Regions from separate parts of the Bombilactobacillus sp. ESL1094 genome, predicted to be linked through region 1. Evidence: predicted binding sites of a transcription regulator. Region 1 holds the regulator's gene; the other holds the start of a gene.
The links. The regulator NrdR, encoded in region 1, represses ribonucleotide reductase genes. The targets are predictions, from matches to a motif close to ACACNATATATNGTGT.
Positions count from the first base shown of each region.

Region 1 (3,425 bases):
GCATATTATTTTTGAGCTAGCCAATGGCCAGTATTTAGGTTATCGTGATGTTCGCAAATTTGGGCGCATGGAAGTTGTGCCCCGAACTGATGAGTTAACCACTAAAGGAATTGCTAAACTAGGTCCGGAACCCTTAACGCCGCAGTATACCTATGATTCATTGGTTAGCGGTTTACAGCGTAAAAAGAAAAATATTAAAGCTGTGTTACTGGATCAGCAAGTAGTTTCAGGCTTAGGTAATATTTATGTCGATGAAGTTTTATGGATGGCTAAAATTCATCCCGAGCAACCAGCCAATCAATTAACTGACGAACAATTACAGGCATTATATCCGGCCATTGCGGATGAAATTCAAACCGCCATTGCCGCTGGCGGAACCACGATTCGCAGTTATGTTGATGCCACCGGTCAAAAGGGCCAATTTCAATTACAATTAAAAGTCTATGATCAAGAAGGCCAACCCTGCCAACGTTGTGGCACGGTAATTGAAAAAATTCGCGTGGCGGGCCGAGGGACACATTATTGCCCGCATTGTCAACGGTTGAACTAATGGGGCGTGCGATTGGAATTACCGGTGGTATCGCGAGTGGCAAAACAAGTGTCCGTCAATTACTTAATCAAGCGGGCTTTTTAGTGATTGATGCTGACCACATTGCTCACCAAATCTTGGATACCAAAACGCCAGCTTTTAAAAAAGTGGTCCAACAGTTTGGAACTCAGGTTTTAACTGCCGATGGGCAGTTGAATCGCTCTGCTTTGGGGCAAATCGTCTTTGCCGATGCGAAACAATTGGATTGCTTAAATCAAATTGTGCAACCAGCAATTCGTCAAGAATTGGTGCGACAAATTCAACAAGCACAAGCAACTTCGCAAACTGTTTTTTTTGAAATTCCACTTTTATTCGAACAACATTATGAGCAAATTGTGGATCAAGTTTTAGTGGTTTATGTAACCCAGCAAGTTCAATTACAACGTTTACAAGAAAGAAATCATTTAACAGTTCAACAAGCATGTAGTAGAATAAAAAGCCAATTACCACTTCAACAAAAATGTCAATTAGCCGATTTTGTTCTTGATAATACTGGTGATTGGCAGCACTTACAGCAACAAGTTGACCAGTTTTTACAACAAGTAATTAAGGAGTAAATTATGATTTGTCCTCAGTGTCAAAAAAATTCTTCTCGGGTTATTGATAGTCGCCCGAGTGACGAAGGCCGGGTGATTCGTCGGCGCCGTGAATGTGAAAATTGTGGATATCGGTTTACAACTTTTGAGCGGATTGAGCATACTCCCGTTTTGGTCATCAAAAAGAATGGTAATCGTGAAGAATTTAGTCGTGAAAAAATTTTACGGGGCATTGTGCGTGCCGCTGAAAAAAGACCAGTGACTTTAGAGGCGATGAATCAATTAGTTAGTAAAGTCGAAGCTAAGATCCAAGCAACGGGTGAAAGTGAAATCAATTCGCGCCAAATTGGTGAATTTGTGATGCAAGAATTAGCCGGTGTCGATGATATTGCTTATATCCGCTTTGCCAGCGTTTATCGTCAGTTTAAGGATATTAACGGTTTGATGCAGGAAGTACAAGAAATGATGTTAGCTCAAAAAAATCAGGCAGAAAGCGAGACAACTGACGATGACGCAAGCGATGATTGATCCACTGTGGGGCTATTGGGTAATTGGTAGTAGTACGCTCACACAATTGGATTATCAGGTTTTAATTGACTTATATCAACCCATTATTGGGAGTGATGCTTTGAGCTTGTATCAGTTATTGTGGCAGCATCAAGTCCCCTTAGTTTCCCAGCGCAAAGCGCATTCTCAACTTTTAAATTTATTGGATCTTGATAGCCAGCATTTTTATCAAGCGCGGATTAAATTAGAAGCCGTCGCTTTACTGCAGACTTTTCAAAGTAAAGATAGTTGGGGTGATTATTTAATCTATCAATTGCAAAGGCCACTAGCAGGTGCTAATTTTTTTCAAGATAGTATTTTAACCACTTATTTACAAGAAAAAATTGGTCAACCCGATTTTCAACAGTTATTTAAAAAGTATCATCCTCAACTCCGCAATTTAGACCAAGCCAAAGAAATTACGAAAAGTTTTTTGGAAGTATTTCACCTGTCTCACAAAGTAGTAGATGCCAAAGTTGAGTCTGATGCTCAACTTTCTACTGTTAATCAGCCCAATTATCGACCGACGGAATTAGCGACTTTTGATTGGGATTTCTTAAAGATTACTGTGCGTTCATACCACGTTGCGCCCCAGCAAATTGATCAAAATCAGTCAGAGTTATTTAATTTGCATACTTTCTATGGCTTATCCGAAGTTGAATTAGCGCAGGCAATTGGGCAAACGCTAAATGTGCAAACTGATCAAATTGACTTGCGTCGTTTAAAGTCCTTGATTCAAAAGCAATATGAACAACGGGTTAATTTGAAGACTGCAGCTTTGCCTAGCGCAGCTAAAAGGCCACCGGTGACTAATTTATCCACTAGTCAAAAAAAATTAATCAAGGCCGCGCAGAACCAAGCGCCGGCAGAGTTTTTAGCTAATAAAAAGCACCAAAAAAATGGTTTTGTGGGTAGTTCTGAAACTAGTATTTTGCGGAAATTACAGGCACGCATGGTTTTACCAGCAGAAGTAGTGAACATTTTGGTAAATTATGTTTTGGATAATTCGCCTACTTTAACGCAAGGTTTTGTAGAAAAAATTGCTAATGATTGGGTGCAGCACGGAATTAAGACCGCACCACAGGCAATTAAATATTTACAGGACTTTCCGCAAAAGCAAACCAAGAAAAAACGTTCAACCACAAATAAAAAAGAGTCCGGAACTGATTGGTCCAAAACCCCAAGTCAACAGGTTAATTCCGAACAATTAGCGCAGATGCAACGGCAATTGCGACAGTTACAAGATCATTCTGAGTGAGGTTAGATAATGGAAAAGTTATCGCAATCATTAGCCAAAATCATTAAAGGCCACCAATGGCAAAATCATTATCAAGATTTATTAAGAAATGCGTTAAGCGATGAGGATGTGCAACACTTTTTAACGGCACACAAAGACCAAATCACCCAGCCGATTTTACAACAAGGCTTGGATGCTATTTATGAATTTGTGCAAGCTAAAAGCCATATGCAAGAATTTGCTGCGGGTTATCAGCCGCGGCTGATTTTTAAGAATCAAATGATTCAAGTTACCTATGCTCCTGATGCGCAATTGGTAGCACAAAAAAAGCAGCAACGCTTTGAACGAAACTTTATGACCATTGATATGGCAAGTGATATCCGGCAAGCGGATTTAACTGACTTTGGCACGGGTGCTAGTGGGCGGCAAACGGCGTTGATGGCCGCTTTGAAATTTGTCTTGAATTATTCCAAAAATGAATTTACACCAGGCTTGTATTTATCAGGAGATTTTGGTG
Region 1 covers NZ_JBYLUM010000001.1:1,500,785-1,504,209, forward strand. The annotation lists gene mutM (DNA-formamidopyrimidine glycosylase) at 1-550, shown strand, start outside; gene coaE (dephospho-CoA kinase) at 523-1,146, shown strand; gene nrdR (transcriptional regulator NrdR) at 1,150-1,653, shown strand; gene AC3B5S_RS07125 (DnaD domain protein) at 1,634-2,929, shown strand; gene dnaI (primosomal protein DnaI) at 2,939-3,425, shown strand, end outside.

Region 2 (3,425 bases), 780 kb from region 1:
TTTTAGCAGATAAAAAGTCTAAAATATCGGGATGAAAAACGTTGAGATAAACAGCTCCTGCTCCTTGACGCTGCCCTAATTGATTACTGTAACTAAAACTATCTTCCAATAATTTCATCACGGGTAAAACACCGCTCGAAACACCTTCAACCCCTTTGATGGGGGCGCCAGCTTCTCGCAAATTAGACAAGGTAATACCCACACCGCCGCCAATACGCGACAATTGTAATGCACTGTTGATGTTACGACCGATGGAATTCATGTCGTCAGTTATTTGGATTAAAAAGCACGAAACAAACTCGCCGCGGCGCTTTTTACCCGCATTTAAAAACGAAGGCGTGGCGGGCTGATAACGTTGATGAATCATTTCATCAGCTAATTGGTGTGCGAGTTGCTCATCACCGTCTGCAAAATATAAAGCATTATTTAACACCCGGAGTTCATAATTTTCTAGATAGTAGGCACCATCGTTGGTTTTTAACGCATACTGATTGTAAAATTTGTAAGCAGCCATAAAGGATTTAAACTGAAAATGTTGTTGCAGTAAATATTGGTAAAGTTCTTTAATAAAAGCTGGCGAGTATTGCTTTAAAAAAGCTGCTTCTAAATAATCAGCTTGCACTAACTTTTGTAACTGGCTTAATATATCTGGTTCCATTTTCAGATTAGGTTGAACATTTTCTTGCCAGAAAGCCTGGAGTGCGGCTTGGTCACGATCTAAAGGGATCTGTCCGTTAACCGGAATATTTAATTCGTTATTTAGTTTAAAGTAATTAACTTTAGCGATATCAATGTTGTTTAGACTCAAGTTGCTCCACTACTTTCCTGAAATTTTTAACATCGGCCGCGGTGCCGTTAAATTCATAATCGAAAACAACGGGGACACCTAAGCCAGCAGCGATATCTTTGGCAGTATGAATGTAGAGTTCATTGAAGTTGCGATTACCACTGCCGACGACACCGACTAATTGTTGGGCATTATTTTGAAAACCTAAAAAGTCAATGACCGCATCCATCATATTGTCATCATAAGCGGGCACAGCTAACAAGTACGGACCGTTCATGACGTGATAAGGATTAGCATCATTAATCTCGTAAGCAGGTAGCTTAACTTTTTGAATAAAACGGCGGGTTTGACCAGTAATTGTATAGTAAGCAATTTGCATTATTGCACCAGTGCTTTCAATTCACTCGGGCGAAAACCAATGATCGGGGGCTGATTATTCGTGACTACGACGGGGACGCTTTGAAATCCTTGCTGTTTGAGGTAAGTTAAGGCCTGAGGTTGTTGATTAATGTTATGTTCTTCAAATTGAATTTGGTGATCATTCAAAAAACGTTTGGTCATTTTACATTGCATACAGCCATCTTTGGTAAAAATCTTTACTGATTGATTCATGAAAAAACCTCCTTAATGATGAAAAAATCACGGTAGTGCGCACCGATCAATTTTCGATTAAAAGTTTCACAGTTGAGTTGTACTGGCATTAGTTAACCAGTTGTTGCTGCGGAACTTTTGATCGGAATAACTGAGCCCAATTATAAAACCCTACTAGTCAAAATACAATATATTGTGTTTGATTCGAAATCGAACCACATGATAGTGTGGTTGCCAGGCTTGGATTTTGGGTAAGAAAAAAATAAAAAACATTTGTTCGCTGCATAAGTCAAGTAATTTTTTTATTAAGTTTTTTTCAATTACGCTGATGACAGTTACGTAGGTCGGAAGGTTTTCACTAGACTTGGACAGTGCAGTCAGTGTGAAAGTGAGCTATAATAAATCTAATTAAATTTATCTGGAGTTTGGAGAAAGCAGGATGCAATTAAACTGGAATTTATTAGGGGTTGGCGCGTGGTTAATTGTTTTTTGTTTGGTAGCGGTGATTATCTTTGATATTCGACGCCGTCATTTAAAAATGATTGTCGTGCACCGCAAGCACCACTCATTAGGCAATGTCTGCTGGGATTTTTGTGAGTTTATTGGCGCTTTTGTGTTAGTGGGCTTTATGTTTTATATGACTTTTTTAGATAAAGTTGATGTGAAAGATACACAGCGCGTTCAATTGAGCTATACGGTTAAACCTCTAGTGATGCAGACCAAGAATGGTCAAGGTTATTATGTAGAAGTTAAGTCAGCAGACAATAAAAAAACGGTTAAGTATTATAATTATTGGGTCCAAGGAGCTAAGTACAGTATTCCGGGCAATAATGCCTCAGTTTTAGATGGTAATCAATCAGCTAGTTTAAACGCGAAGAACTATCCGTGGCCAAATACGAAACGCTATGATCAAAAATATCAGCAAGCATATGTGATGATGATGGTGGCTCATTATAAGAATAACTGGCGCAACGGCTTAGGCGTTCATGCCGGTAATGTAGCGACGGATTATGCATTGATTCGTATTCCTGGAACCACTTTTGTTAAAACATTGGATTAAAAAAGTTCCTCAATGACTATTGAATGAGTCAAATTGAGGAACTTTTCTTATGGTTATTTATTTAGCTGCTTTTTTGGGCAGCTTTTTCAAATTTTGAGCATTAATCACAATTTTATGGTTCAGTTCAACGACGTTATCACTATCTTGTGGATCAAAGTCTTCAATGTCTAATAAAACGGCATTGGTATAGATCTTTTCAACCGTGCCAACGAAGGGCTTTTCTAAATCTTCTTCGACTGAACCTTGTAATTTGTCGCCGACTTTAATATTGGCAATTTTCATGTGTAGTTCCTCCTGGACTAATTAAACGTGGAGTTGGTTTTGAGTTTAAGCGAAGACCATTGATAGTGCGCCAAGCTTGGTGTTTTTCCCATTTTGGTAAAATTCTTGGAAAGATTGTACGCCAAAGGTTGAGCACTATCAAGCAACAGTAGCTTAAAAAGTTAGAGCTACCAGAATTCCTGGTCGGTAGAATTCTTAAGTACTATCTTACCACAGATAGTTGCCAAAGAAGGATTATCCGGTCGTTAATTGGAAGTTGGAACGATAAAAGTAAGGCTTACTTTTGGCCTGGGTTCTTTAATTGAACAATTTAAAAGGAGTAAATTAATGAAAAAGATTATTGTTATTACCGGTGCGAGCGGTGTAGGTAAGACGACCGTCAGTCATTATTTGACGCAAGCATACCAAATTCCGAGTGTTGTAACGCATACGACGCGTCCGCAACGCGTTAACGAGCAAAATGGGGTGGATTACTATTTTGAGACGCCCCAGAGTTTTCTCTTAAATGATTATCTAGAACAAGTTACATATGCTCACCATCAATATGGCTCTTCGCGCCAGGGCTTACAGCGGGCTTTTGCGAAAGCTGAGATAGTTAGTATCGTTTTAGACACTAAAGGTGCTTTGACGTATTTAAAAGCTTATCCCCAGCAAGTAGTCATTTGGTTTATAACTGCTGATCGGCAAGTTTTACAGCAACGGCTG
Region 2 covers NZ_JBYLUM010000001.1:718,902-722,326, reverse strand. The annotation lists gene nrdE (class 1b ribonucleoside-diphosphate reductase subunit alpha) at 1-808, opposite strand, end outside; gene nrdI (class Ib ribonucleoside-diphosphate reductase assembly flavoprotein NrdI) at 789-1,166, opposite strand; gene nrdH (glutaredoxin-like protein NrdH) at 1,166-1,399, opposite strand; gene AC3B5S_RS03710 (LVIS_2131 family protein) at 1,818-2,438, shown strand; gene AC3B5S_RS03705 (DUF2187 domain-containing protein) at 2,496-2,720, opposite strand; gene AC3B5S_RS03700 (AAA family ATPase) at 3,048-3,425, shown strand, end outside.
Region 2: nrdH (glutaredoxin-like protein NrdH) is a predicted target of NrdR. The motif match lies at 1,562-1,577, and genes of this name have one in related genera.